2 linked regions of the Rhodobium gokarnense genome follow. The protein of the gene in region 1 interacts with the protein of each later gene in a pairwise test. Links are inferred from orthologs where the notes say so. Each region holds a gene or a part of one and is shown on either strand. Other genes may lie near its edges.

Region 1 (15,091 bases):
TGGTACATGGACGCCAGCCCGCGCAGCGACGCCGACGCAAAAGCCCTGCGCAGGGACATTCTGACTGCAGAGAACCCCGACAGCGTGCGCGCGCTGCTGACGTGCTGGTTCGACGCGGCCGAACGACGGGATGCCGCCTGATGCTGAACCGCAAGAACGCCTCCGCCAACGGTGCCAGCGAAGTGCAGGCGACCGCCATCATCAACGCCCTGCCGCATCCGGTGCTGCTCGTCGACGAGGACATGAGCATCATCACGGCGAACGATTCGGCCCAGTCCTTTTTCCAGGCGAGCCTTTCCAGCCTGCGCAAGCATGGCCTGTCCTATTTCGTGCCCTTCGGCAGCCCGGTGCTGGCGCTGATCGACGAAGTCGTGCGCCGGGGCACCCCGGTCAACGGCTACCGGGTCGACATTTCCTCGCCCCGCATCGGCTCGGAGCGCATCGTCGACATCCATGCCGCACCGCTGATAAATCGCCAGCCCGGCACCGTCGTCATGCTGCAGGAACGCTCCATGGCCGACAAGATCGACCGGCAGCTCACCCATCGCGGCGCCGCCCGTTCGGTCATGGGCCTTGCGTCCATGCTCGCCCACGAGATCAAGAACCCGCTGTCGGGCATCCGCGGCGCCGCCCAACTCCTGGAGCAGTCCGTCGGCGACGAGGACCGGGCGCTGACCCAGCTCATCACCGCCGAGGCCGACCGCATCGTCAAGCTCGTCGACCGCATGGACGTCTTTTCCGACGAGCGCCCGGTGGAGCGCGCGCCGGTCAACATCCATGTCGTGCTCGACCGGGTGAAGCGGGTCGCCACCACCGGCTTTGCCCGGGACGTCACGATCCGCGAGGACTACGACCCGTCGCTGCCGCCGGTCTGGGCCAATTCCGACCAGCTCATCCAGGTCTTCCTCAACCTCATCAAGAACGCCTGCGAGGCGGTCAAGGACCGGCCCGACGGCGAGATCGAGCTGTCGACCGCGTTCCGGCCGGGCATCCGGCTGTCCGTCCCGGGCAGCGCGGAAAAGGTCAGCCTGCCGCTGGAATTCTGCGTCAAGGACAACGGCCCCGGCGTCTCCGAAGATCTCTTGCCGCATCTGTTCGACCCGTTCGTCACCACCAAGACCAACGGCACCGGCCTCGGCCTTGCCCTCGTCGCCAAGATCGTCGGCGACCATGGCGGCGTCATAGAATGTGACATGAAATCGGGCATGACCGTCTTCCGCATCCTCCTGCCAGCCTTTACGCCCGCCACCGCGGGCGACGCCGGAGACACCCAATGACGCAGGGAAGAATCCTCGTCGCCGATGACGATTCGGCAATCCGCACCGTCCTCAACCAGGCCCTGTCGCGCTCCGGCTACGACGTCCGCCTGACCTCCAATGCCGGCACGCTGTGGCGCTGGATCAACGAGGGCGACGGCGATCTCGTCATCACCGACGTGGTGATGCCGGACGAGAACGCCTTCGATCTCCTGCCGCGCATCAAGCGCATCCGGCCGGACCTGCCGATCGTCGTCATGAGCGCGCAGAACACCTTCATGACGGCGATCCGGGCCTCCGAGAAGGGCGCCTACGAATACCTGCCCAAGCCCTTCGACCTGAAGGAGCTGATCTCCATCGTCGGCCGCGCCCTGTCCGAGCCGCGCCGCGAGCAGCGGGTCGGCGACGAGGAGGAGGGCGGCGAGAACATCCCGCTGGTCGGCCGCTCGCCGGCCATGCAGGACATCTACCGGGTGCTCGCGCGCCTCATGCACACCGACCTGACGGTGCTGATCTCCGGCGAATCGGGCACCGGCAAGGAACTGGTCGCCCGCGCCCTGCACGACTACGGCAAGCGCCGCAACGGCCCGTTCGTCGCCATCAACATGGCCGCCATCCCGCGCGACCTCATCGAATCGGAACTGTTCGGCCACGAGAAGGGCTCCTTTACCGGCGCCCAGACCCGCTCCGTCGGCCGCTTCGAGCAGGCCGAGAGCGGCACGCTGTTCCTCGACGAGATCGGCGACATGCCGATGGACGCCCAGACGCGGCTGCTGCGCGTCCTGCAGCAGGGCGAATACACCACCGTCGGCGGCCGCACGCCGATCAAGACCGACGTGCGCATCGTCGCCGCCACCAACAAGGACCTGCGCCAGCTCATCGACCAGGGCCTGTTCCGCGAGGACCTGTTCTTCCGCCTCAACGTCGTCCCCATCCGGTTGCCGCCCCTTCGCGAGCGCACCGAGGACATCGGCGACCTCGTCCGGCACTTCTTCCTGCAGGCGTCCCGCGAGGGTCTGCCGGCCAAGCAGATCGATGCTGCCGCCCTTGAGGCGCTGCGCCGTTACCGCTGGCCGGGCAACATCCGCGAGCTGGAAAACCTGATCCGCCGGCTCGCCGCCCTCTGCCCCGACGAGGTCATCAACAAGGAGCACATCGAGGCGGAGCTGGAGCGCCCGTTCGCCGAGCCGCTGCCGGAGCCGGCCCAGGAGAGCGAGTCGCTCACCGTCGCCGTCGAGCGGCACCTGGCCAAATACTTCTCCCAGTTCGGCGACGAATTGCCACCGGCCGGGCTCTACCAGCGGATTCTGCGGGAAATCGAGCAGCCGCTGATCACGGCGGCGCTCGCCGCGACCAGAGGCAACCAGATCCGCGCCGCCGATCTCCTCGGCCTCAATCGCAACACCTTGCGCAAGAAGATCCGCGACCTGGAAATCCAGGTCTATCGCGGCATGCGCTAAGACGCCTCAGGCGAGGGCGTAACCGGGCGGCTTCGGCCGCCCGGGGGCGTTCGCATGCGCGCCGGTAAAGTTTTCTGCCCCGCTTCTGTCGCATTTTCGCAACATTGTTGTAGGATTGCGACTTTCCGGAATCATCGGACCCGCCTTCACCGACGACTGCCACGGGCCTTCTGCCGCGCATGACCTCTTCGGCCACCCCATCGGACGCTTCCAGACAGACCGACCAGCGCACCGGCTCGGGCGGCGACGGACGCCGCCTGGTCCGGCGCATCGGCCTCATCACCGTGGTGGTGGCGCTGTTCGCGGCGACCATTTCGTTCATCGTCCTGACCGGCCTGTCGCCCATCAACCCGACGCCGGAAGTGATCCGGGCGGCGATGGTCATCAACGGCATCCTCGTCGTCATCCTGCTGGTCACCATCGCGCTGGAAGCCCGCAGCCTGCTGCTCGCCCGCCAGCGCGGCCGCGCCGCGGCGCGCCTGCATGTGCGCATCGTCACGCTGTTCAGCCTGATCGCGGCGATCCCGGCGATCATCGTCGCCATCATCGCCCTGATCACCCTAGATGTCGGCCTCGACCGCTGGTTCCAGGACCGCACCCGCCAGATCGTCTCCAACGCGGTCACCGTCGCCAACGCCTATGTGCAGGAACACACGCGGGTGCTGCGCTCCGACCTCATCGCCATGGCCTCGGACTTTTCCCGCGCCAAGCCGCTCTATGACGAGGAGCCGCTGCGCTTCGACCTGTTCCTCAAGACCCAGCTCACGCTGCGCCAGATCCCGGCCGCCTATCTCCTCGGCTCCGACGGCAGCATCATCACCAGCGCCATCATCGATCCCGACGTGAAGATGCTGATGCCGCCGAAGGGCGTGCTGGAGCGCGCCGAGGACGGCGAGCCGGTGCTGATCGCGCCGGGGCCGTCGAACCTCGTCGGCGGCGTCATGAAGCTGACCGGCTATGTCGACACCTATCTCTACATCGCCCGGGCGCTGGACAGCCGCGTCGTCGAGTATCTGAGTGTCACCAAGGAGAAGGCGTCCGAATATGCCCGCCTGGAAGAGAGCCGGTTCGGCGTCCAGGTCGCCTTCGGCATGATCTATGTGGGCATGACCCTGGTGCTGCTGCTCTCCGCCATCTGGATCGGCCTCGGCTTCGCCAACCGTCTGGTGACGCCGATCCGCCGGCTGATCGGCGCCGCCGACCAGGTCTCGCGCGGCAACATGGACGTGGAGGTCGCCATCGGGCGCCGGGAAGGGGACCTCTTCCGGCTCGGCAACACCTTCAACACCATGATGAAGCAGCTTCGCAGCCAGCGCGGCGAGCTGCTCGCGGCCAACGACCAGATCGACCGCCGTCGCCGCTTCACCGAGGCGGTTCTGGCCGGCGTGACCGCCGGCGTCCTCGGCATCGACGAGGACAGCCGCATCTCGCTCGCCAACAACTCCGCCCAGCACCTGCTGGCGCTCTCCTTCGACGAACTGGTCGGCCGGCCGATCGACGAGGCCGTGCCGGAATTCTCCGGCATCGTCCCGGCCGCCCACGCCGCGGCCAGCGGCAACCGCACCGAGGAGGTCGTGCTGGTGCGCGACGGCCGCGAGCGCACGTTCTCCGTCCAGGCCACCAGCGAGCAGTCCGCCGGCCGCGACCACGGCCTGGTGCTGACCTTCGACGACATCACCGACCTCGTCGCCGCCCAGCGCTCCACCGCCTGGGCCGACGTCGCCCGCCGCATCGCCCACGAGATCAAGAACCCGCTGACGCCGATCCAGCTTTCCGCCGAACGCATCAAGCGCCGCTACGGCAAGCAGATCGAGGACGACCGCACCGTGTTCGACCAGTGCATCGACACCATCGTGCGCCAGGTCGGCGACATCGGCCGCATGGTCGACGAGTTCTCGTCCTTCGCCCGCATGCCGAAGGCGGTGATGGAGGAGCGCGACCTCACCGACACCGTCAGCGAGGCTGTGTTCCTCGTCGGCGTCGGCCGCCAGGACGTGGAGTTCACCACCGAATTCGAGGAGCAGCCGATGATCGGCCGCTTCGACCACCGGCTGATCGGCCAGGCCGTCGGCAATGTCGTCAAGAACGCCACGGAGGCCGTGGAGGCCGCAATCGCCGTGGACGAACGCGAGGGCCACATCCACGTGCGGGTCCACCGCGAGGGGGGGCGCTTCGTCATCGACGTCATCGACAACGGCATCGGCTGGCCGAAGGAAAACCGCCAGCGGTTGCTTGAGCCTTACATGACGACGCGCGAGAAGGGCACCGGCCTCGGCCTCGCCATCGTCGGCAAGATCGTCGAGGAACATGGCGGGCGCATCGAGTTGCGCGACGCGCCGGCCGTTGCCGAAGGCGGCAGCGGCGCCATGGTCCGTCTCACACTGTTGGTCAATGGCGGCGGCGCGGCCGCGTCCGATGCCGCCGAAAGCCTGACCGAGGGAGCATAACCACAATGGCCAGCGATATTCTCATCGTTGACGACGAAACGGACATCCGCGACCTCGTCGCCGGCATCCTGGAGGACGAGGGACACGCGACCCGCACCGCGGCGGACGCCGACGGCGCCCTTGCCGCGATCGGCGACCGCCGGCCCTCGCTCGCCTTCCTCGACATCTGGCTGCAGGGCAGCCGCCTCGACGGCCTCGGCCTCCTCGACGAGATCAAGGCCCAGCATCCGGAACTGCCGGTGGTGATGATCTCCGGCCACGGCAACATCGAGACCGCCGTCTCCGCCATCAAGCGCGGCGCCTACGACTATATCGAAAAGCCGTTCAAGGCCGACCGGCTGGTGCTGATCGCGGAACGCGCGCTGGAAGCCTCCAAGCTGAAGCGTGAGGTGAGGGACCTGCGCCAGCGCTCCGGCGATGCGCTGCAGCTCGTCGGCGATTCCTCCGTCATCAACCAGCTCGGCCAGACCATCGAGCGCGTCGCGCCGACCAACAGCCGCATCCTGATCACCGGCCCGTCCGGCTCCGGCAAGGAGCTGGTGGCGCGCACCATCCACAATCGCTCGGCCCGCGCGGCCGGTCCCTTCGTGGTGCTCAACGCGGCCACCATCACGCCGGAGCGCATGGAGGAGGAGCTGTTCGGCATCGAGGCCGAAGGCGGCGCCCAGCGCAAGGTCGGCGCGCTCGAAGAGGCCCATGGCGGCACGCTGTACCTTGATGAAATTGCCGACATGCCCGGCGAGACCCAGAGCAAGATCCTGCGCGTGCTGGTCGACCAGAAGTTCCAGCGCGTCAATGGCGGCACCAAGGTCCATGTCGACGTGCGCATCATTTCCTCCAGCGCCCGTAACCTGGAGGCCGAGATCGCCGAAGGCCGGTTCCGCGAGGACCTGTTCCACCGGCTCGGCGTGGTGCCGCTCCGGGTGCCGTCCCTGTCGGAGCGGCGCGAGGACATCCCCGGCCTCGTCGACTTCTTCATGGAGCAGATCTCGGTGGCGACGGGCCTGCCGAAGCGGCGCATCGGCGACGACGCCATGGCCGTCCTGCAGGCCCATGACTGGCCCGGCAACATCCGCCAGCTCCGCAACAATGTGGAGCGGCTGATGATCCTGACCCGCGGCGACCCGGAGGCGACGATCACCGCCGACCTCCTGCCGGCCGAGGTCGGCTCCATGCTGCCCTCGCTGTCGTCGAGCGCCGGCGGCGAGCATCTCCTCGCCATGTCGCTGAGGAACGCCCGCGAGGCCTTCGAGCGCGACTACCTGAAGGCCCAGATCGACCGTTTCGGCGGCAACATCTCGCGCACCGCGGAATTCGTCGGCATGGAGAGATCGGCCCTGCACCGCAAGCTGAAATCCCTCGGCCTCGGCTGACGATCGGGGCCCCGCGGAACCGCGCGGCCCGCCCGGCGTTGTCGCTTTCCTGTTCCTGCGCTGTTTCGTGCGCCCCTTTAACCCGCTAAAAGGGCAGGAGCAAAAAGCGCGAAAGGCGCCGTCCATGAGAGTCGCAACCCCATGAGAGTCATTGTCTGCGGAGCCGGCCAGGTCGGCTACGGCATCGCCGAAAAGCTCGCGGCCGAGCAGAACGACGTCACCGTCATCGATTCCTCGCCCGAACTGATCAACCGCATCCGCGAGGCGCTCGACGTGCGCGGCTTCGTCGGCCACGGCGCCCATCCGGACGTGTTGTCCCAGGCCGGCGCCGACCAGGCCGACATGATCATCGCCGTCACCCTCTACGACGAGGTCAACATGGTCGCCTGCCAGGTCGCGCACTCGCTGTTCGCGGTGCCGACCAAGGTCGCCCGGGTGCGCGCCCAGAGCTATCTGCAGCCGCACTGGCAGGACCTGTTCTCCCGCGACCACATGCCGATCGACGTCATCATCTCGCCGGAGATCGAGGTCGGCGAGATGGTGCTGCGGCGCCTCGCCCTGCCGGGCGCTGTGGAGACCGTGCGCTTTGCCGACGACAAGGTCGTCGTCGTCGGCGTCGTCTGCGAGCCGGACTGCCCGATCGTCGACACGCCGATTCGCCAGCTCACCGAGCTGTTTCCCGATCTCGGCGCCGTCGTCGTCGGCATCTTCCGCGGCAACACCCTGTTCGTGCCGCATATCAACGACGCCATGCTGGAAGGCGACCTCGTCTATGTCGCCGCGCGCCGCGAGCAGGTGGCGCGGACACTCGGCATCTTCGGCCACGAGGAACCGGAGGCGAACCGGGTGGTGGTCGCCGGCGGCGGCAATATCGGGCTCTACGTCGCCAAGGCCCTGGAACAGCGCCACGCCGGCTCCAAGGTCAAGATCATCGAGGCCTCGCGCGAGCGCGCCATCGACATCGCCGACGGCCTGAAGCGCACGGTGATCCTGCACGGCAGCGCCCTCGACCAGGCGATCCTCACCGAAGCGGACGTGCGCCACGCCGACACCATGATCGCGCTGACCAATGACGACGAGGCCAACATCCTGACCAGCGTCATGGCCAAGAAGCTCGGCTGCCGGCGCAATCTCTGCCTCATCAACAACACCAGCTACCACGCCTTTGCCCGCGCCCTCGGCATCGACGCCCACATCAATCCGCGCGCCGTCACCGTCTCCAAGGTGCTGCGCCACGTCCGCCGCGGCCGCATCCGCGGCGTCCACTCGCTGCAGAACGGCAGCGCCGAGGTGATCGAGGCCGAGGCGCTGGAGACCTCGCCGCTGGTCGGCAAACCCTTGCGCGAACTCGACGTTCCCGACGGCATCCGCATCGGCGCCATCTACCGCGCCGGCAACGTCATCATCCCGCGCGGCGACACCCAGATCCTCGCCAACGACCGGGTCGTCATCTTCACCGTCGGCGGCCGGGTGCGCCAGGTCGAGCGCATGTTCCGCGTCAGCCTCGAGTTCTTCTAGGATCCGGGCATGGCCGGTTCATGAGCGGTATCCTCTATCATTTCGCGCTCGTCCTCACCGGCATCGCCGTGGCGCTGCTCCTGCCGGTGGCCGTCGCCGCCAGCTATGGCGAGACGGTCGCACTCGTCGATTTCGGCCTGACCGCCGCGCTCACCTCCGTCGTCTCCGTCTCCGCGGCCATCGCGCTTACCGGGCGCGAGCGCCGGCTGGTCCACAAGAACGGCTATATCCTCCTCATCATGGTCTGGGCCCTGGTGCCGGCGATCGCCGCGATCCCGGTGGTGCTGATCACCGGGCTGGCTCCGATCGATGCCTATTTCGAGACGGTCTCGGGACTGACGACGACCGGCGCCACGGTCTTCAAGACGCTCGATCCGCTGCCGCGCGCGGTCATCTTCTGGCGCGCCGAGCTGCAATGGATCGGCGGCTTCCTGACGCTTCTGTCCATCGTGCTGATTCTCGCGCCGGCCGGGGTCGGCGGGCTTCCGGGCCGCCAGATCCGCCTGCTGGAGACCAGTGAGCGCACCGACATCAGCCGCGCCACCCAGATCGTTCTGGACACCGCAACGGCCTATGGCGCCGCCACCTTCATCTGCTTCGTCGGCCTCTTCGTCATCGGCGCGCCGGCCTTCGACGCCTTCTGCCTGACCTTTTCCACCGTCTCAACCGGCGGCTTCATGCCGCGCGACGGCGACCTGTCGGTCTATGGTCTGCCGGCGCTGGAAGTCTGGCTCGCCGTTTTCATGGTCATCGGAGCGACCAGCATCCTGTGGCACCGTATGGTGCTGCAGCGCCGCTTCCAGCTCCTGAAGGAGCACCGGGAGAGCTATATCCTGATCGCCGGAATCCTCGTCCTCGGCGTGCTGACGGCCGCGGTGCTGTTTCAGGCCGCCGGCTCGGCGAGCGTGCTGTCGCCGCTGTCGGCCCTGCGCGAGGGGCTGGTGACGGCCGCCTCGATGATCTCGACGACCGGCTACGAGACCCGCACCGGCGGCCTCGCGCTGTTGCCGTTGCCGCTGGTGCTGATGGTCATCTTCATCGGCGGCAGCGCCTTTTCCACCGCCGGCGGCATCAAGGCCTACCGGTTCGGCGCCATGGCCACCCAGTCGGCCCGCGAGCTGACGCGGCTGCTCTATCCGCACGGCATCCGGCCGGCGAAATTCGGCAGCCAGCCCTACGACATGCAGCTCATGAAGGCGATCTGGAGCCATTTCGTGGTCACGGTCATGGTCCTCGGCATCATCACCCTCGTCGTCGCCGGCGAGGCCATCGACTACGAGAACGCGCTCCTGGCGACGGCCGCGACCTTTTCCAATATCGGCCCGGTCTATGAGAGCCAGTGGCAGACCGGCGTGCGCCACTGGCAGCTCTTTGAGGAGTTCGGCGTCATCGCCAAGCTCGCCCTGTGCCTGACCATGATCGCCGGGCGCCTGGAAATGCTCGCGCTCCTGGGCGCGGTAAACGGTCTCATCTGGTTGCGCAGGTGACGGGAATGGCTGTAAAACTGCGGCAAATCGGGCTGCGGACGGAAAACCTGCGCGTGTAGCTTGAATTTATGCGGCATTTGCGTTTGCATTTCATAAAATAATCGTAGTTTCATTCCAGCGATGCGTCGCCTATGATTTGCTATGCTCGCAGGTGACCGATGCCCGCTTGCGGCAATATTGTTCGTCGGCATGGCTTCCGGCGGCAGAACGACAGAGAACGGACGCAACGTCCGAAGAAAGACAAAAGGCAATAACAACAATGGCGGACCGCGGACAGAATCTCCAGGACACCTTCCTGAACAATGTACGCAAGAACAAGATCCCCCTGACCATCTTCCTGGTCAACGGCGTGAAGTTGCAAGGGGTGGTTACCTGGTTCGACAATTTCTGTGTCCTGTTGAGGCGAGACGGGCATTCCCAGCTCGTCTACAAGCACGCTATTTCGACGATCATGCCGAATCAGCCCGTTCAGCTTTTTGAACCGGGCGAGGAAACGGGCGAAAAGGCCGCTGACTGATTGAAGCCGCAAGACGGGCAGGGCGGGGCCGAGACTCCACCGGCTGGTGAGCAGGTGGCGAGAGATCCCGTGCGCGCGCTCGTGCTCGAACCGGAGCTGACCCATCGCAAGGGCGCCCCGGGACGCGGCGAGGCCGCTCTGACGGAGCGTTCGCCCGAGGGCCGGCTGGCCGAGACCGTGGGCCTTTCCGAGGCGATCGCGCTCGACGTAATCGGCGCCTCGGTCGTGCGCGTCGCCGAGCCGAAACCGGCAACCCTGTTCGGCTCCGGCAAGGTGGAGGAGATCGGCCTTGCCGTGCGCATGGACGACATCGGCCTCGTCATCGTCGACCACGCCCTTTCGCCGATCCAGCAGCGCAATCTGGAAAAGGCCTGGAACGCCAAGATCCTCGACCGCACCGGCCTGATTCTCGAAATCTTCGGCGAGCGGGCGCGGACCAAGGAAGGCCGCCTCCAGGTCGAGCTGGCGCATCTCAATTACCAGAAGAGCCGGCTCGTACGCTCCTGGACCCACCTGGAGCGCCAGCGCGGCGGCTTCGGCTTCCTTGGTGGCCCCGGCGAGACCCAGATCGAGGCCGACCGGCGGCTGATCCAGGAACGCATCACCCGGCTGGAAAAGGACCTGCAGCAGGTCAAGCGCACCCGCGGCCTGCACCGCAAGGCGCGCAAGAAGGTGCCGCGGCCCGTCGTCGCGCTGGTCGGCTACACCAATGCCGGCAAGTCGACCCTCTTCAACCGGCTGACCGATGCCTCGGTCATGGCCGAGGACCTTTTGTTCGCGACCCTCGACCCGACCCTGAGGCGCGTCGAGCTTCCCGGCGGCATGGAGGTGGTGCTGTCCGACACCGTCGGCTTCATCTCCGACCTGCCGACGCATCTCGTCGCCGCCTTCCGGGCAACGCTGGAAGAGGTCATCTCGGCCGACATCGTGCTGCATATCCGCGACATCAGCCATCCGGAGACCGAGGCCCAGGCGACCGACGTCGCCGACACCCTCGATGCGCTCGGCATCGACGCCCGGGACACCAGCCACGTCATCGAGGTCTGGAACAAGATCGACCTTCTGGCACCCGACCAGCGCCAGCGGATGCTGGACCGGGCGGAGGAGGGCGGTCCTTACCCCGTGTCCGCACTCACCGGCGAGGGCATCGAGCCGCTGCTGGCCGAGATCGCGCGGCGGCTGACCGCAAACCGCCAGGTGCTGCGGCTGACCCTGCCGCCGAGCGACGGTGCGCTGCTCGCCTGGCTCTATCGCAGTTGCGAGGTCCTGGAGCGCGACGACGGCGAGGAGGGCATCCACCTCACCATCCGCATTCCGCCGAAATACGCCGACGAGGTGCGCCGGCGCTGCGCCGCCTACGTCGACGGCCGCATGCGCACGCAGGAAGCCGAACAATCACTTTAAGTGTTGTTTTTATAACTCTGTTTTCTAACGCGTTATGTTCTATGCGTTCTTAGGCTTCTTGGCCGCTTGCCAGAGCGCTTCCATCTCCTCTAACGTGGCGTCCTCGGGCGTTTTTCCCGCGTCCTTCAGGCCGGCCTCGATGTGCCGGAACCGGTCGCGGAACTTGTCGTTCGTGCCCCTCAGCGCCTTTTCCGGATCGACGTCCAGGTGCCGGGCGAGATTCGCGACGACGAAGAGGAGGTCGCCGACTTCCTCCTCGATGCGCTCCTGGACGGGCTCGCTTGCTGCCATTTCCGCTTCCAGCTCGCCCAGTTCCTCGTGCAGCTTGGCGATGACGGCCCGGACGTCGTTCCAGTCGAAGCCGACGCGGCCGGCGCGCTGCTGCAGCTTGACGGCGCGGGTGAGCGCGGGCAGGGCGACGGTCACGTCATCGAGGATGCTGCGCGTTGCCGCATCGCCGTGACGCTCGGCCTTTTCGCGTTTTTCGACCGCCTTGATCGCCTCCCACTGGGCCTTCGACATGCCGGAGGTGCGCGCCTCCGCATCGCCGAAGACATGCGGGTGCCGGCGCACCATCTTGCGGTTCACCGCCAGCACCACATCGCTGAAATCAAAGCTCTTTTCTTCCTCCGCCATGCGCGCATGGAAGACCACCTGGAGGAGCAGGTCGCCAAGCTCGTCGCAAAGATCGCCGCGGTCGCCGCGATCGATCGCGTCGGCCACCTCATAGGCTTCCTCGATGGTGTAGGGGGCGATGGTGGAGAAATCCTGCTCCAGGTCCCAGGGACATCCGGTGCCCGGCGTCCTCAGCGCCGCCATGATTTCCAGAAGGCGTGAAATGTCCCGCGAGGGCTCCATGGCAAAGGCTCCGGATTTTTGTCGGACGGAAGGGGTGCAACGAAAAGAGTCGCGGGTCGTAGCCTAGCATGGGCGGCGGCGCGCGGTCACCGGCACGCCGCGACGGCGGCGAGGGCGCCCGCCCGGTCATTTTCACGAAAAAGGAGGGCAGCCGAGGCCGCCCTCCGGTCTTTTCAGCGCTCCGATTCCAGACCGGTTTCCCCAAAAACAAAGACCGGTCCTCGAAAATTCTATTCGTTAAAACAGTTGGTTATAGCATTCGGCGCGATTCCATGCTCGCCCGAGGCTCCAGGCCGTCAACGGCTGCACTGGCGCGCCAGCCGCCGGATGTTTTTGGCCGCGCCTTGCACGGTGCCGCGCGTATTCTTCAGGCACCAGTCGTAATGTCCCTGGTAATAGCCGTGAACGCCCCGGCTGGGATCGAGACAGTTCGGATTGCGGTCGATGGCGTTTTGCGACACCCGGGCGGCATTGGTCGCATATTTTTGGCAGAACTGGGGATTCGTCCGACCGTTCGGCCCGCCCGCCTGGCGGGTACACTGGCGCGCCAGCCGCCGGATGTTGTCGGCTGCGCCTTCGACCGTCTTGCGCGGGGTCTTGCGGCACCAGTCGTAGTGCGCCTGATAAACGCCGTGCACGCCCTTGCTCGGATTGAGGCAGGCGGGGTTCTTGTTGATGGCGTCCTGGGCGACATCGGCGGTGGTTGAGGCGTATTGATGGCAGAAACGGTCGCCGGCGGCCAGCGAAGGGCCCGTCAACACCGCCAAGGCGAGTACAGTGGCAGAGAAGATCCTGATCATTTTGCGATCGTCCTGAAAAGGGAAGAAAATCCAAGTAGGAACAGGAACTATTCTTATTTGCAGTTTCGACTGAACACAATGTATTCCAGTACCGGTACCGGTATTTCGCAAAGGCCGGGAAAACGGCGGAATTCCGGCCCGTTGCCGCGGCAACGCCGCCAGGAGAAGCCGCTCCAAACCTGAAGGGTGACCCGAGTGCTGCTCAAATGCCTCCATAGCGCGGCGAGCAACGTGGCGATCTTCGAGGCCGCAGCCAGACACCTCGGACTGCCGGACGGAACGCTGGAGCATTTTGTGCGCCCGGAGCTTCTTCTTGCCGCCGAGGCGGCAGGCGGCCTGACGCCGCAGATCGCCGACGACACCGCGGCAATCCTTTCCGGGCTTGCCGGGAATGCCGATGCGGTTCTCCTGACCTGTTCGACGCTCGGCCCCGTCGCCCATACCGCCGCCGAGACATCGGCCGCGCCCGTCATCCGGATCGACAGGGCGCTGGCGGAGGAGGCGGCAGCAACGGGCGGCACCGTCGTCGCGCTCTGTGCCGTGGAGACGACGCTGGAGGCGACCAGACGGGTCTTCGAGGAGGAAGCGACAAAGACAGGCGCCACAGTCGACATCCGGCTCGTGCCCGGCGTCTGGGATCGTTTCAGGGCCGGCGACACGGGCGGCTATCTCGCGGCCATCGCAACGGCCGCCGATGCGGCCTATGCCGACGGGGCGTCGATCGTCGCCCTGGCGCAGGCCTCCATGGCCGACGCGGCACGGTCCGTCAGGAACGGCCCGACGCCGTTGACGAGCCCGGCCGCCGGTCTGGCCGCGGCGATGGCGCGATGCACATCGCGGTGATGCTTCTTACGCCACACGACATGCCGACGGCGCCGCCCGGGACATCGGCAGCGATCATCCTGAAGAACCGGGAGGGAAGAGCGGCGAACAGCAATCCCGGCAGCCGCAGGGCACCCTCCCGCTGCCCACACATGATTCGCATAAGATATATTATGGAATATTTTTGTATGGGAAAGACGGGCATTCGGGCTGTTCGGGTCTGATCAATGCCGAGGCGTCCACCGGTCCCCCGACAGCGCCGTTGCCTGATGGCACCGACGAGCAGCCGATGAGCCGCCGTGCCGAAACCGTCCGCCCGACCATCATAACGCCGTCCGGCGCAGCGGTGATAAGTCCGTCCGACCGGAGCGCGTCCCGATCAGTCGTCCGCCGGGCGCACGATCGTCAGGCCATCATAGCCCGGCTCGATGCCGTCCGGCAGTTCGGCCGACAGCGTCTCGTAGTCGAGGTCGACATGCATGTGCGTCAGGATCGTCCGCCGCGGGCCGAGCCTTTGCGCCCAGTCGACGGCCTCGGACACCGAAAAATGGCTCGGATGCGGCTTGTACCTCAGCGCCCCGACGATCCAGCTGTCGAGGCCCTCAAGGTATGGCAGCGTCTCCTCCGGGAAGTCGCTGGCGTCCGTCGAATAGGCGAAATCGCCGACCCGGAACCCGAGCGACGGAATGCTGCCATGCACCTGCAGGAACGGCTGCATTTCGATCGCGCCGCCCGGCCCGTCGATCGTCACCGGCTCAAAGGCGCGGATCCGGTGCTCTTCCAGGATCGGCGGATAGTTCGAGGCCTTCGGCATGCGGAAGCAATAGTCGAAGCCGCCCCGCACGCGCTCCGCCGTCTCCGCATCCATATAGACGTCGACGCGGCGCCGGTGGTTGATCGCAAAGGCCCTGAGGTCGTCGATGCCGTGGATGTGGTCGGCATGCGGATGGGTGTAGAAGACGGCGTCCACCCAGGCGACATGGGCATCGATCATCTGCGCGCGAAGATCCGGCCCCGTATCGACGAGAACGCAGGTCACGGCATCGCCCGTCCGCCGCTCGATCAGGAGCGCGCTCCGCCGCCGCGTGTTCTTCGGGTTCTTGGGGTCGCACGCACCCCAGTCGTTGCCGATGCGCGGCACGCCCGGCG
Region 2 (15,056 bases), on another replicon or contig:
CCCACGGAAACACCGATGACCATCCGGCTCCACAAAGGCGACCTCCCCGATCTTTCCCGCTACAAGGGCTCGGTCGCCATCGACACCGAGACCCTCGGCCTCAATCCCCATCGCGACCGGCTGTGCGTGGTGCAGCTCTCGCCCGGCGACGGCACCGCCGACGTGGTGCAGATCGCCCGCGGCCAGAGCGAGGCGCCGAATCTGACGCGGCTCCTTGCCGATCCGGACGTCGTCAAGATCTTCCATTTCGCCCGCTTCGACGTCGCCGTGCTCTATCACGCCTTCGGCGTCATGCCGGAGCCGGTCTGGTGCACCAAGATCGCCTCGCGGCTGGTGCGCACCTATACCGACCGGCACGGGCTGAAGGACATCTGCCGCGAATTGCTGAACATCGACCTTTCCAAGCAGCAGCAGAGCTCCGACTGGGCGGCCGAGGACCTCAGCGACGCCCAGCTCTCCTATGCGGCCTCGGACGTCCTCCACCTGCACCAGCTCCGCGACCGGCTGCAGATGATGCTCGCCCGCGAGGAGCGCACGGAGATGGCTGAGGCCTGTTTCCGCTTCCTGCCGACGCGGGCACGGCTCGACCTTGAAGGCTGGCCGGAACAGGATATTTTCGCCCATTCCTGATGCCGCGACACACGGCGCCCGGCCCGCTGACTGGCGATCCGCCCGAAATCCATCATATTGTTGTGGGAACCGGATGCGGCGCGGACGGCACAGGGCGTCCGCATACGCATCTTTTTTCCCTAATCATGGCGTCAGGACCGCCGAGGACCAGTGACCGCGCACCCGACCACTGCCGACAGCCCCGCGCCGCTTGCCACGCGCCAGCGCGAGCGGGCGCGCGTTGACGCTGTGCGCCACAGCCGGCGGGTGCGGCGGCTGAAGATCGTGCTGCCGAGCGTCGCCGCGGTCATCGTTGCGGTGATTGCCGGCATGGTGGTGATCTCGTCCTTCGCGCCGGGCATCGACCTTTCCGCCCTCAGCTTCGGCGGCGACGGCATCGTCATGGCCAATCCGCGGCTCTCCGGCCACGACAAGCAGAACCGGTCCTATGAGGTCACCGCCGACCGCGCCGTGCAGAGCCTTGCCAATCCGAAGATCATCACGATGGAGAAGATCGGCGCCCGGGTCGAGCTCGGCGACGGCTCCTGGGCAACCTTCAGGGCGGTCGAAGGCGTCTTCGACGGCACCAAGGAAACGCTGTCGCTGACCGACCGGATCACCATCGATTCCAGCCTCGGCTACCAGGCGACGCTCGACGGTGCGGAGGTCAACTTCAAGGACGGCGTCGTCACCAGCGCCGATCCGTTCAGCCTGACCTCGGAAAAGGGAACGATCGAGGCCGGGCGGCTGGAGGTCAAGGACGACGGCCAGACCATCCTCTTCGGCGACGGCATCAAGATGACGCTCAATCCGGCAGCCGGGGAAAAGCTGCCGAAGGCGGTCTCCTCCGAACTGAAGGAAGCCGCCAAGACGAAACGGCCGCGCGCGGACGGCGCCGCGGCCCCCGCCGCCTCCGGCGGCGAACAGGGAACCGGCCAATGACCCGCTTTTTTTCCACCTTTGGGACCGCCGCGCGCCTCGCTGTCGTCGCGCTGTTCGCCGGCGCGGTGCTTGCCGCGCCCGCCGCCCGGGCCCAGACGTTCACCGAATCCTTCACCGGCCTCGGCGTCAATTCCAACGACCCGATCCAGATCGAGGCCCGCGAACTGGAAGTGCGCGACAAGGAGCGGGTCGCGATCTTCCGCGGCGACGTCAATGTGCGCCAGCAGAATGCCGTCCTGAAGGCGCAGAACCTGAAGGTCTTCTACACCGGCGGGGCGGGCGCCAAGGGCGGCGCCCAGGACATCTCCAAGCTGGAGGCCGGCGGCAAGGTCTACGTCTCCTCCGGCGACCAGGTGGCGACCGGCGACAAGGCCGTCTTCGATTTGAAGGCGGAACAGCTTACCGTCACCGGCAATGTGGTCCTGTCCAAGGGACCGAACGTGATCCAGGGCGAGATCCTGGAAATCGACATGAAGACGGGCCAGGCGAAATTCCGCTCACCGTCGCGCATCCGCATGCTGATCCAGCCCAAGAGCCTTGGCAAAGAAAAAACCCCGCCCGGGAATTGACGCGGCGCACCGGAAGGTCCGCTCGACAGATGCCGGCGAGACGGATATGACGCCCGCATGAACGATTCACGATACATAGTTCGGACAATCGGACATCTGTCTTTTTGGCGGAGGACGCCGGCTTTGCGCGGCGGGAGGACGGGCGCTTGACGGTGCGCGGGCTCTTCAGCCGATTGACGGGCCGCGGCGCAGCGGCAGGGCGACGGCGCGCGCGCCGCGCCGGGACCGAAGACATCGAGCCCGCCGAGCCGCAGATCGTTTCCGCCGAGGCGGCGGCATCCGGCGACGATGTGCTCGCCGTGCGCAGCCTTGCCAAGAGCTATCGCCAGCGCCAGGTGGTGAGCGACGTGACGCTCGCGGTCGGCCGCGGCGAGGCGGTCGGCCTTCTCGGCCCGAACGGCGCCGGCAAGACCACCGTCTTCTATATGATCACCGGCCTCATCCGGCCCGACCACGGCGCCATCGAACTCGGCGGCTTCGACATCACCGGCCTGCCGATGTATCGCCGCGCCCGGCTCGGCATCGGCTACCTGCCGCAGGAAGCCTCGATCTTTCGCGGCCTCACCGTGCGCGACAACATCCTTGCGGTGCTGGAAGTGACCGAGCCGAACCGCAGGAAGCGGACGGCCGAGCTTGAGGAACTGCTCGACGAGTTCGGCATCTCCCATCTCGCCGACTCGCCGGCAATCGCGCTGTCCGGCGGCGAGCGGCGGCGGGTGGAGATCGCCCGGGCGCTGGCCAGCCGGCCGGCCTTCATGCTGCTTGACGAGCCGTTCGCGGGCATCGATCCGATCGCCGTCGGCGACATCCAGGCCCTCGTCCGGCACCTCACCCAGCGCGGCATCGGCGTCCTCATTACCGACCACAACGTGCGCGAAACCCTCGGCCTCATCGACCGCGCCTACATCATCGCGGCCGGCGCCGTGCTTACCGAGGGTCGCCCCGACGAGATCGTCGCCGACCCCGACGTGCGCCGCCTTTACCTCGGCGAGCGGTTTACGCTTTAGTCGGAACATCCTATTAGAAAGGGGCAAGGCAAGAAACGGACCAACCGGCCGGACAGGGACAGGGGCAGCTCTCGAGCATGGCAATGACGCCGAAACTCGAAATGCGGACGAGCCAGGCGCTCGTCATGACGCCGCAGCTCATGCAGGCGATCAAGCTCCTGCAACTGTCCAATGTCGATCTCGTCGCCCATGTGGAAACCGAGCTGGAACGCAACCCGCTGCTGGTGCGCGACGAAAGCGACGAGCGCGGCCCCGGCGAAGGCAATGAGGCGGCCGACCGCGGCGATGCGTCGTCCGACGCCGCCAGTTCCGACACCAGCTCTGACGGCGGCCCCGACAGTGGCTCAGACAGCGATGGGCCGGACCTCGATACGGCGCCGCTTGCCGATGCGCTGACCTCCGGCGCCGATGCCAACGTCTCCGACCTCGATGCCGATTTCGGCTCCGTCTATGCGGAGGACGGGCCGAGCGACAGCCCGGCGCCGGTCAGCGATCCCGGCGCCCTTGCCGGCAGCTCGTGGTCGCAGGTTTCCGGCCGCGGCGGCTCAGCCGACGACTTCGACCTCGATGCCGTGCTCGGCGCGGAAAAGTCGATGCAGGACCACCTCGCCGACCAGCTCGTCCTTGCGGTGAGCGATCCGGCGGAGCGGATGATCGGCCAGTATCTCATCGACATGATCGACGAGGCCGGCTACCTGACCGGCGACGTCGAGACCATGGCCGAACAGCTCGGCACCGACCCCGAGACCGTCGAACGGGTCCTCGCCGTCGTCCAGAGCTTCGATCCGAGCGGGATCGGCGCGCGCAGCCTTGCCGAATGCCTCGCCCTGCAACTGAAGGAGCGCGACCGGCTCGATCCGGCGATGAAGGCGCTCGTCGACAATCTGGAAATCCTCGCCCGGCGCGATTTTTCGGCGCTGCGGCGGATCTGCGGCGTCGACGAGGAGGACCTCGTTGACATGATCGGCGAGATCCGCGCGCTCAATCCCAAGCCCGGCAACGCCTTCGGCGCCGCCGTCGTGCAGACCGTCGTGCCCGACGTCATCGTGCGCCCGTCCAGCAGCGGCGGCTGGGCCATCGAGCTGAATACCGAGACGCTGCCCAAGGTGCTGGTCGACCAGACCTATTACACCACCGTCTCCAGGGCCGCCGTCGACGACAAGGCCAAGACCTACCTCTCCGACTGCCTGCAGACGGCGAACTGGCTGGTCAAGAGCCTCGACCAGCGGGCCCGCACCATCCTCAAGGTCTCCACCGAGATCGTGCGCCAGCAGGACGGGTTCCTGGCCAACGGCGTCGCCTATCTGAAGCCGCTCAACCTCAGGACCGTCGCCGAAGCCATCAACATGCACGAGTCGACGGTCAGCCGGGTGACGTCGAACAAGTACATGGCGACGCCGCGCGGCATCTTCGAATTGAAATACTTCTTCACCTCGGCAATCGCCTCGGCCGAGGGCGGCGAGGCCCATTCCGCCGAGGCGGTGCGCCACCAGATCCGCCGCCTGATCGATGCGGAAAACCCCGAAGCGATCCTTTCCGACGATACGATCGTTAAGATGCTCAGGGATTCCGGCGTCGATATCGCACGGCGCACGGTCGCCAAATACCGGGAGTCCATGCGCATTCCCTCCTCGGTCCAGCGGCGCCGCGAAAAGCGCGCCCTGCAGCATGGCGCCGCCTGACGCAGGACCCGTTTCCCCCGCAATGCCAGCGGCTTAACCGCCGGTTGTTTTTCGGCTTTGACGGCGGCCCTCAACGGGCGCATGATCCGTTCGTGACAGTGTTGCGACCGTCGCCGCGGCCGCAAAGTGGGCGGGACAGAGCCGGCCGGACCCTGTGGGGTGATGGTCTCATGGTTAAACGCGGAACGGGAAAACCGGTCATTGACTTCGGCGCGGCAGGGCCGTAGAAGTCCGCGCGCGACAGGACGAGGCGATATGACATCGCATTGTGAGCAGCGCATTTGCTCGACGTCGGCGCATATAACAGCGGCGCGCGGACCCAAGCGACCAGCGAGCCGCCGGCGGATACGATCCCAGAGGACCTTATGACACTGCGAATCTCCAGTAAGAACGTCGATATCGGCGAATCTTTGCGTACCCATGTGGAAGCCCGCATCGACGATGCCGTCGACAAGTATTTCGACGGAAATTATTCCGGGAATCTGGTGTTCGAACGCGAAGGCTCCGGCTGCCGCGCCGACTGCAGCATCCACCTCGATACCGGCATCGTCCTGCAGGCGTCCGCCCAGGCCCAGGAACCGCAATCGTCCTTCGACCAGGCCGCCGAGCGCATCGAGAAGCGGCTCCGGCGCTACAAGCGCAAGCTCAAGGACCACCGGGCCGACACCAAGGGGGAAGCCTCCTACGTCGTCTTCGCCGCGAGCGAGGACGAGGAGGAAGTCCCGGAAGATTTCAATCCCGTCATCATCGCCGAAACGTCGACCAACATGAGGACCATGACGGTCGGCATGGCGGTCATGCAGCTCGATCTCATCGAGTCGCCCGTCGTCGTTTTCCGCAATGCGGGCAATGGCGGCATCAACGTGGTCTACCGCAGGGCCGACGGCCATATCGGCTGGGTCGACCCGTCTCTCGCCGGCAACGGCGCGGCAGACTGACGGTCCGGTGTCTTTTCGGATCGTCGTTTCATCCTGAAACGCCTCCCGCGGAGCGGCCTTCCGGCCGCGGGAATAGGTCGGATGTCAGTCAAAGGACTCTTCGTCATGGATCTGAGCGATCTTCTCAGCCCGGACTCCATCGTTCCGGCGCTGAAAGCGAATTCGAAGAAGCAGGTGATCCAGGAACTGGCGGGCCGGGCGGCGTCCCGGGTGCACCTGCCGGAACGCGATATCTTCGACACGCTCCTGCAGCGTGAACGGCTCGGCTCGACCGGCGTCGGTCATGGCGTCGCCATTCCGCACGGCAAGCTGGTCGCCCTCGACCGGCTCGTCGGCATCTTCGCGCGCCTGCAGCGGCCGGTCGACTTCGACGCCCTCGACGACGAACCCGTCGACATCATCTTCCTGCTGCTGGCGCCGGAAGGTGCGGGCGCCGACCACCTGAAGGCCTTGGCACGGATCGCCCGGCAACTGCGCGACCCGACGATCATCGCCAAATTGCGGGCGACCTCCGATCCGGCGGCGCTCTATGCGCTGCTGACGCAACCGCTCGCCTCCAACGCGGCCTGACGCAGCCGCGCGATCCCCCTCAGAACGACGAACGGCCCCGCAAGCCCTGTTCCCAGGGACCGGCGGAGCCGTTTGTCATTTCACCGCGTAATTTTCGGCGGGATCAGTGGACGCTGACCGCGTGGATGTCGTTGCTGATGGCGTTGGCAACGGCCGCATCGCGGGTGTCGGCGATCAGGATCGGGCTGCCGTCGGCGGCAAGCAGAGCCCACAGCTTCAGGCCCGGAGCGACTTCCGGCGCGTCCGGGAACATCGTCGCCAGGTCTTCCGAGGCGACCGGGCGCACATAGGCGAGCTGGTCGCCGCCGAGCTTGGCGAACACGTGGGGCGGCATCAGGGGGTGTTTCTGGGCATCGTGGTTCTTGGTGTCGTTCATGGCTTACGCCTCCTCATACTCACATGTGGCGCGAGGTACGCTTCGGCAAGGCTTTGCCCGCCGTTGCCGCCATCCGCTCCGGCAGAAGACTGCTGCCGTCAATCGTGGGCCGTGATCTCGATCTTGCGGACGATGCGTTCCGGCTCGGGACGCGCAAGATCGATCGAGAGGAGGCCGTCCTTCAGGTCGGCGCCGAGGATTTCGATGCCCTCGGCAAGGACGAAGGTGCGCTGGAACTGCCGCGAGGCGATGCCCCGGTGGAGGAAGTCCCGCTCCTTGTCGTCGGTCTGAAGGCCGCGGATCACCAACTGGTTTTCTTCCACTGCCACGTCGAGCTGCTCGCGCGTGAAGCCCGCCACCGCAAGGGTGATGCGAAGCGTCTCGCCATAGCCGCCGGACGAGCCGATCCGCTCGATATTGTAGGGCGGGTAGCCGTCATTGGTGGCTTTGGAAACGCGGTCGAGCACGCGCTCGATATCGTCGAACCCCAACAGATAGGGGCTGGAAAACGCCGACATTCGTGTCATGTCAAAGTCCTCTCGCGAAGCGACCTTGAGTGTCCGGACCCTTTGCTGGCATCCGGTGCGGCATCTGCGCCGTCGACGCCAATATGGTGAGACCGTGGCACCCGTTCAAGCGCCGCGGGTGCCGGGGCGCGCGAACCCGCGTCTTTCCGGCCGGCGGACATCTGCGAAAAGCCGGGCCTTGCACATGGCAATCGCGCTTTCCTTGAAGGACTTCAATGCAATCCGTGACGTTCTCGTCCTTGCATATGTCCCGGCGATGACAGGCGGGCCGACGGCCCGCCGCAGCGAGGGGAGGACCCATCATATGAAACCGCATTCCGCTGTCTTTGCCGCCCTTGTCGTCGGCGTGCTGGCGGCGTCCCTGCCCGGTGCCCGGCCGGTGCTTGCCGAGGACACCCGCGAACTGGTCGAGGTGGCACCGGACATCCGCGACCGGTTCCTGGAGGAGATGCGCCAGGACCTGGTCAATCTCGACGCGGTGATCACCGCGATCGCGGAGGACGACCTGGAGCTGGCAGCACGGATCGCGGAGCGCCGGATCGGCCTTGGCCATATGCGCATCATGCGCATGGAGGAGATGGGCGCCCCGGACGAAAAGATCGCCGCCGCCATTAAGGACATGCGGCAGATGGCCGAGGAGCTCGGCACGGACATGCCGAAGGAAATGGCCCGGCGCGGCATGGAGGGAGGCCGCGGCGTCGGCCGCTTCATGCCGCAGGAGCTGGTAGCCATCGGCCAGTTGTTCCACAAGACCGCCTATCCGCTGGCCGATGCGGCGCGGGCGGCAGACGCCGATCCGAGCGCGGAGAACTACAGGAAGCTCTTCGTCGCGCTTTCCGACATGACCAATTCGTGCCTCGGTTGCCACGAGGTCTTTCGTGTGAAATAGCGGGAGCACGTGTCCCCTCACAAGGAGCCGTCCCGATGCCCGACTATGCCCGCTATCCGAGCTTGAAAGACCGCGTCGTCTTCATCACCGGCGGGGCCGCCGGCATCGGCGGCGACATGGTCCGCCAGTTCGCCGGCCAGGGGGCGAAGGTCGGCTTCATCGACCTTGCCGAGGATGCGGGGAAGGCCAATGTCGCCGCCTGCATCGCCGCCGGCGCCGCCCACGCTCCGCTCTTCATCCCCGGCGACCTTCGCGACATCGATGCGCTGAAGGCGGCGATCGCGGAAACGGGCAAGCATTTCGGCGACATCACGGTCCTGGTCAACAACGCCGCCAATGACGACCGGCACGACTGGGCGGAGGTGACGCCGGACTACTGGGACGACCGCTTTGCGGTGAACCTCCGGCACCAGTTCTTTGCCATCCAGGCGGTGGTGCCGCAGATGCGCCGGGCCGGCTTCGGGTCGATCATCAACATCGGCAGCTCGTGCTGGATGATCAAGGAGGACTTCTTTCCCGGCTACGCCATCGCCAAGTCCGCCGTCCAGGGCCTTACCCACACCATGGCGCGGACCTTCGGGCCGGACAACATCCGGGTCAACGCCGTGCTGCCCGGCTGGGTCGCCACCGAGCGGCAACTGGAGAAGTGGTGGAGCCCGGAGGGCGAGGCCGGCACCATGGAGATGCAGTGCCTGAAGCGGCGCATCACCGCCGAAGAGTTCAACCGGATGGTTCTGTTCCTCGCCGCCGACGATGGCGGCGCCTGCACCGCCCAGAGCTTTGTCGTCGACGGCGGCCGCGGCCCGCTCTGAGCACCCGACCCCTTGCGCTTTTTGACAGCGGTAAGCGATGCCCGTTGTGCATCTGCACAAACCCGTCGGCAACCATACGAAAAAGCGTCGGGCACCGGCCTTGCACGCGGGGGTCGGTTTTCTAGATTGTATTTTAGGTATTTCTTCATGCTGTTGAAATTGTTTGCGGAAGTGTCCGGTCAATCCTCAGTGAACTGACTGTATCGGAATAAAAAATTCACACTCATTCGCTATGCTGCAGCGCATTATCGAAGAGGTTCTCCAGTGTTCTCGCTTGCCGGAAAAAAGGCGCTCGTCGTCGGGATCGCCAACGAAGAGTCGATCGCCTATGGCTGCGCCAAGGCGTTCCGCGACCAGGGCGCCGACCTTGCCATCACCTATCTGAACGACCGTGCCGAACGCTTCGTGCGCCCGATCGCGGAAAAGCTGGGTGCCGAAATCTGCCTGCCGCTCGACGTCCAGCGCGACGGCGAGTTCGGCGAGGTGTTCGACGCCATCCGCCAGCGCTGGGGCCGCATCGACGTCTGCCTGCATTCCATCGCCTTCTGCCCGAAGGAGGACCTGCACGGCCGGGTCGTCGACTGCTCGCGCAGCGGCTTTGCCGCGGCGATGGACATCTCCGTCTATTCCTTCATCCGCATGGTGCGCCGGGCCGAACACCTGATGCCGAACGGCGGCACCTGCATGACCGTCTCCTTCTACGGATCGGAAAAGGTCGTCGACCACTACAACATCATGGGCCCGGTGAAGGCCGCGCTGGAATCCACCTCGCGCTACCTCGCCGCCGAACTCGGCCCCAAGGGCATCAGCGTCCATGCGCTGTCGCCGGGGCCGCTGAAGACCCGCGCGGCGTCGGGCATCGACCATTTCGACGAGCTTATGGCGCGCACCGCGGAGCGCACGCCGACCCATCACCTGGCGACGATCGAGGATGTCGGCGCCTACGCAGCCTTCCTTGCCAGCCGCGAGGCCGCCAACGTCACCGGCGGCGTCCACATGATCGACGGCGGCTACCACATCGTGGGTTGACCCAATGACCGACAAAGACACCTCCAGCAACAGCAATCCCTTCGCGGCCTTCGGCAATGGATGGGGCGATCTCGCCAGCCAGTGGCGCCTGATGGGCGAGCTGACGCGCCACCACGCCAATGCACTGCGGGACAGCCAGGCCAAGGCCGTTACCGGCACGACCGCGGCGATGCGCGCCCTTGCACCGCAGTTCTGGAACGGCAATCCGGCGACGGCCTTCCAGGACTACGCCACCGACTTTGCAGAGCGCTCGCTTCTCTTCCTCGACACCCTGCGCCAGCGCGGCGACTCCTACATCGAGCGCGAGGAGGAAGGCTTCAAGCCGGTCCTGGTCTTCGACTACGACCTCATCATCGATGGCCGCGAGCTTGCCAAACCCGTCAACTATGCCCTCGTGCGCATCCTGCCGCCGGAGGGCTCGCCGCCGCAGCGCGAGGACGGCCGCCCCTTCGTCATCATCGACCCGCGCGCCGGCCACGGCAGCGGCATCGGCGGCTTCAAGAGCGAGTCGGAGGTCGGCGTTGCCCTCAAGGACGGCCACCCGGTCTATTTCGTCATCTTCTATCCCGACCCGGAACCCGGCCAGACCCTCGGCGATGTCTGCGAGGCCGAGGCGCTGTTCCTGAAGGAAATCCACGCCCGGCACCCGAACGCGCCGCTGCCGCTTGTTACCGGCAACTGCCAGGGCGGCTGGGCCTCGATGATCCTCGGCGCCATCCATCCGGACCTGATCGGGCCGCTGGTCATTGCCGGCGCGCCGCTCTCCTACTGGGCCGGCGAAAAGGGCAAGAACCCGTTCCGCTATTTCGGCGGCGTCATGGGCGGTGCCGTGCCGGCGCTGTTTTCGTCCGATCTCGGCGGCGGCAAGTTCGACGGCGCCCACCTGGTCATGAACTTCGAGAGCCTCAACCCGGCCAACACCTGGTGGCGCAAGAACTACACGGTCTTCGCCGACGTCGACAACGAGGCCGACCGCTTCCTCGATTTCGAGAAATGGTGGTCCGGTTTCTATTTCATGAACGAGAACGAGATCCGCTGGATCGTCGAGAACCTGTTCATCGGCAACAAGCTGACCCGCGGCGAGGCGGTGCTGCCGGACGGCACGCCGATCGACCTCACCCGCATCCAGGCGCCGGTCGTCGTCTTCGCCTCGCATGGCGACAACATCACGCCGCCGCAGCAGGCGCTGAACTGGATCCCGGACCTTTACGATTCCGTCCAGGAGATGCAGGCGCGCGGCAACGTCGTCGTCTACACCCTGCACGACAGCGTCGGCCATCTCGGCATCTTCGTCTCGGCCAAGGTGGCGAGCAAGCAGCACAAGCAGATCACCTCGGTCGTCAAGACCATCGAGGCGCTCGCCCCCGGCCTTTACGAAATGAAGATCGGCAAGGAGGACGGCGTCTATACGGTCTCCTTCGAAGCGCGCACCATCGACGACATCCTGGCGCTCGACGACGGCCGCGAGGAAGAGGAGGAGTTCGCCGCCGTCGCCCAGCTCTCCGAATGGGCGACGAAGACCTACGAGCTGACCATGCGCCCCTTCGTCCAGAGCATGGTGACGCCGCAAATCGCCGAGGCCAACCGGGTGATGCATCCGATGCGCACCCAGCGCTATCTGTTCTCCGGCGCCAACCCGGCGATGCGCAGCGTCAAGGCGCTGGCCGACCGGCGCCGGCGGACCCGCACGCCGATTGCCGCGGACAATCCGTTCTTTAGGGCCGAAAAGCTGATGGCCGACGTCGTGGAGAACAACTGGAACCTCTTCCGCGACACCCGCGATGCCTTCATCGAGCTTGCCTTTCACGGCATCTACGGCACGCCCGTCATGAAGCGGCTTGCAGAAAACGGCGTCCGCAAGCGGGAGGTGCGCGACGCTTTGCAATACCCCCAGGTCAAGGAAGCGCTGGCAAAATCGGGTGTCGGAGGGTATGCCGAGGCCATCATCCGCATGCTGATTCTGATCGCCCGGGCACGCGGGTCGGTACGGCGCGACCGCCTCGAACGCTCCAACCGCATCCTGCATTCCCGGCCGCCCTTCGACACCATGACGCCTGAGCACCGCAGCCGCATCATCCACGAGCAGACGATGATCGTGGAATTCGCCGGCAAGGAGGCGATCGCCACCCTGCCGGAGCTGCTGCGCGACGACGTCGACCGCATGAGGGCGGTCAATCTGGTGATGGAAATCGCCGGCGCGGTGGAAGAAATGGACCCGCCGACGATCGCCATGTTCAAGCACATCCAGCAGGTGCTGAAGACGATGGCGAAGGACTGGCACGAACCGCAGCACGAGGTCGAGGGCCACATCCCCGGCACTTCGCCGGATGCTGCGACCGCGCCGACCGCCTGAAGCGTCGCCTGAGACAGAAAAAGGCCCACTCCGGGGACGAGGAGCCGAAAAAAATGATCCGCGAGAACAAGCTTTTCGACGAACTGACGGTCGGCGACAGCGCTTCCGTCAAGCGCGTGTGCACCGCCAACGACCTGTTCGTCTTCGCCCACGCGTCGGGCAACCTCAACCCGCTGCACCTGCCGGAGGACGAGCACCACAATGGCAAGGCGAACGGCGAGACGGCCGAACCGGTGGCCCCGTCCATGTGGGTCGGCGCGCTGATCTCCTCGGTGCTCGGCAACATCCTCCCCGGCGCCGGCACGCTCTACAAGACCCAGACGTTCCGCTTCGTCGACCGGGTCCATGTCGGCGATGAGCTGACCGTCACCGTCACGGTGTCGGAAAAGCGCGCCAACAACACCGTCGTCCTCGACACGGTGATCACCGGGCGCGGCGGCGACGTGGTCGCCGACGGCGTTGCCGAAGTGCTCGCCCCGACCCGCAAGGTGGCCATCGACGACGACCGGCTGCCGGACCTCCTGATCCGCCGCCACCAGCATTTCGACCGCTATCTCGACGCCTGTGCCGGCATGCCGAGCGCTGCGACCGCCGTCGTTGCGCCGGAGGACCCGGCCTCGCTCGGCGGCGCGCTGCTGGCCGCCAAGCGCAACCTCATCGTGCCGATCCTGATCGGCTCGGCCGAGGCCATCAAGGCGGTCGCCAAGAAGCACGGCGAGGACCTTACCGGCATCGAGATCATCGACGTTGCGAACCATGACGCGGCCGCGGCAAAGGCAGTGGAGATGGCCCGCGCCGACCAGGTCCAGGCGATCATGAAGGGGCACCTGCATACCGACCAGCTCCTGCGCCACGTCGTCAAGCGCGACGGCGGGCTTCGCACCGGGCGCCGGCTCAGCCACGCCTTCATCATGGACGTGCCGGGCCTCGACCACGTGCTCATCGTCTCGGACGCGGCGATCAACATCTCGCCGAGCCTTGAGGAAAAGATCGACATCACCCAGAGCGCCATCGACCTCGGCCGCTCGCTCGGCATCGGCCAGCCGAAGGTCGGCGTGCTGTCGGCCGTGGAGACCGTCAATCCGGCGATCCCCTCGACCCTCGATGCCGCCGCGCTCTCCAAGATGGCCGATCGCGGCCAGATCACCGGCGGCCTCGTCGACGGGCCGCTGGCCATGGACAACGCCATCGACCTGCAGGCGGCCCAGACCAAGGGCATCACCTCGCTGGTCGCCGGCCGCGCCGACGTCCTCATCGTGCCGAACCTGGAAGCCGGCAACATGCTGGCCAAGGAACTGGCCTTCATCGCCCATGCGGAAGCCGCGGGCGTCGTGCTCGGCGCTGCCGTCCCGATCATCCTGACCAGCCGCGCCGACGGCGAAAAGGCGCGGCTCGCTTCCTGCGCCATCGCCGCGCTCTATAAAGCGTGGCAGGTGGGAGGTCGGTCCATGATCGCGGAGGCAGCGGAATAATGCATCACATCCTGACCCTCAATTCCGGTTCCTCCTCCATCAAATTCGCCCTCTTCGCGGTCAACGGCACGCCGGTGGAAAAGGTCCGCGGCCAGGTCGAGGGCCTCGGCAGCATGCCGCGCCTGAAGGCGGAGACCGGGCGCTCGGTGCTGGTCGACGAGGTGCTCGACGAGACCCGGGTCAAGGACCATGCCAGCGGCCTTGCCGCCGTGCTCGGCTTCCTGCACGCGCATTTCGCGGCCGATCAGATCGCCGCCGTCGGCCACCGCATCGTCCATGGCGGCCCGGACTATACCGAGCCGGTGATCCTCGACGACGCGCGGCTCGCCGAGCTTGCCGAATTCCGCCCGCTGGCGCCGCTGCACCAGCCGCACAACATTTCCGGCGTAGAGGCGGCCAAGAAGGCATTCCCGAACGCCGTCCAGGTCGGCTGCTTCGATACCGCCTTCCACCGCGCCCACCCCTGGGTCAACGATACCTACGCCCTGCCGCGCGACCTCTACGACCAGGGCGTCCGGCGCTACGGCTTCCACGGGCTCTCCTACGAATATGTGGAGAACCGGCTGCACGAGGTGGCGCCGCACCACGCCGACGGCCGGGTCATCGTCACCCATCTCGGCAACGGCTCGTCGATGTGCGCCATCCAGGGCGGCCAGAGCGTCGGCTCGTCCATGGGCTTCACCGCCCTCGACGGCCTGCCGATGGGCACCCGCTGCGGCCAGCTCGACCCCGGCGTCGTGCTCTACATGATGAGCGAGCTCGGCATGTCCGCCGAGGAGATCGAGGACGTGCTCTACCGCCGTTCCGGCCTCAAGGGCCTGTCCGGCATCTCCCACGACATGCGGCTGCTGGAAGCTGCCGGTACGCCGGAAGCGCTGCAGGCCATCGACTATTTCGTCTATCGCATCCGGCGCGAGATCGGCGCCATGATCGCCATTCTCTCCGGCCTCGACGCGCTGGTCTTTTGCGGCGGCATCGGCGAGCACGCCGTGCGCATACGCGAGCGTATCTGCCAGGGCTTCGACTGGATCGGCATCGAGCTCGACGAGACCCGCAACCGGCACGGCAGCACGGTGATCTCCTCCGACCGCTCGCGCGTGCGCGTCTTCGTCATCCCGACCAACGAAGAGGCGATGATCGCCAGCCACACGGCGCGGCTTCTCGCCGAGGCGTCCTCGCCGGCGATCATCTGAGCGCCGCGCCCGCAGCGCCCGGCCGGGCGCTGCCCCGTTCCTACTTCAGGCTCAGGATCGACAGGCTGATCTGCGGCCACAGGATCAG

Evidence for each region.
Region 2: the proteins of trkA (region 1) and ptsN interact in binary tests that used the Escherichia coli proteins (3 or more experiments, as listed by UniProt). The link is inferred for Rhodobium gokarnense from one-to-one orthologs.

Annotation. Positions count from the first base shown.
Region 1 is NZ_JAOQNS010000004.1:407,205-422,295, reverse strand. The notes cover bases 5,886-8,865. They hold trkA (Trk system potassium transporter TrkA), read left to right. Parts: upstream 5,886-6,677; coding sequence 6,678-8,054; downstream 8,055-8,865. Other genes in these bases: M2319_RS09555 (TrkH family potassium uptake protein), read left to right, coding at 8,075-8,865; ntrX (nitrogen assimilation response regulator NtrX), read left to right, coding at 5,886-6,536. Also shown: tRNA dihydrouridine synthase DusB, read left to right, coding at 1-141; M2319_RS09580 (two-component system sensor histidine kinase NtrB), read left to right, coding at 141-1,277; ntrC (nitrogen regulation protein NR(I)), read left to right, coding at 1,274-2,716; M2319_RS09570 (sensor histidine kinase NtrY-like), read left to right, coding at 2,896-5,163; more of ntrX, read left to right, coding at 5,169-5,885; more of M2319_RS09555, read left to right, coding at 8,866-9,541; RNA chaperone Hfq, read left to right, coding at 9,801-10,058; GTPase HflX, read left to right, coding at 10,113-11,462; mazG (nucleoside triphosphate pyrophosphohydrolase), read right to left, coding at 11,502-12,320; M2319_RS09535 (hypothetical protein), read right to left, coding at 12,617-13,120; M2319_RS09530 (aspartate/glutamate racemase family protein), read left to right, coding at 13,316-13,963; M2319_RS09525 (MBL fold metallo-hydrolase), read right to left, coding at 14,322-15,091. UniProt on the Escherichia coli protein: Part of the constitutive potassium transport systems TrkG and TrkH. May regulate the transport activity of TrkG and TrkH systems. Binds to NAD(+) and NADH.
Region 2 is NZ_JAOQNS010000013.1:149,158-164,213, forward strand. What follows is about bases 4,640-7,584. They hold ptsN (PTS IIA-like nitrogen regulatory protein PtsN), read left to right. Parts: upstream 4,640-5,852; coding sequence 5,853-6,317; downstream 6,318-7,584. Other genes in these bases: rpoN (RNA polymerase factor sigma-54), read left to right, coding at 4,640-4,809; hpf (ribosome hibernation-promoting factor, HPF/YfiA family), read left to right, coding at 5,175-5,747; M2319_RS19995 (BQ00720 family protein), read right to left, coding at 6,421-6,693; M2319_RS20000 (Hsp20 family protein), read right to left, coding at 6,792-7,220; M2319_RS20005 (hypothetical protein), read left to right, coding at 7,525-7,584. Outside these bases: M2319_RS19960 (ribonuclease D), read left to right, coding at 16-630; LPS export ABC transporter periplasmic protein LptC, read left to right, coding at 781-1,551; M2319_RS19970 (LptA/OstA family protein), read left to right, coding at 1,548-2,120; lptB (LPS export ABC transporter ATP-binding protein), read left to right, coding at 2,267-3,127; more of rpoN, read left to right, coding at 3,205-4,639; more of M2319_RS20005, read left to right, coding at 7,585-8,109; M2319_RS20010 (SDR family NAD(P)-dependent oxidoreductase), read left to right, coding at 8,145-8,921; enoyl-ACP reductase FabI, read left to right, coding at 9,186-9,950; M2319_RS20020 (DUF3141 domain-containing protein), read left to right, coding at 9,955-12,303; M2319_RS20025 (bifunctional enoyl-CoA hydratase/phosphate acetyltransferase), read left to right, coding at 12,357-13,775; M2319_RS20030 (acetate/propionate family kinase), read left to right, coding at 13,775-14,968; M2319_RS20035 (TRAP transporter large permease), read right to left, coding at 15,009-15,056. UniProt on the Escherichia coli protein: Seems to have a role in regulating nitrogen assimilation.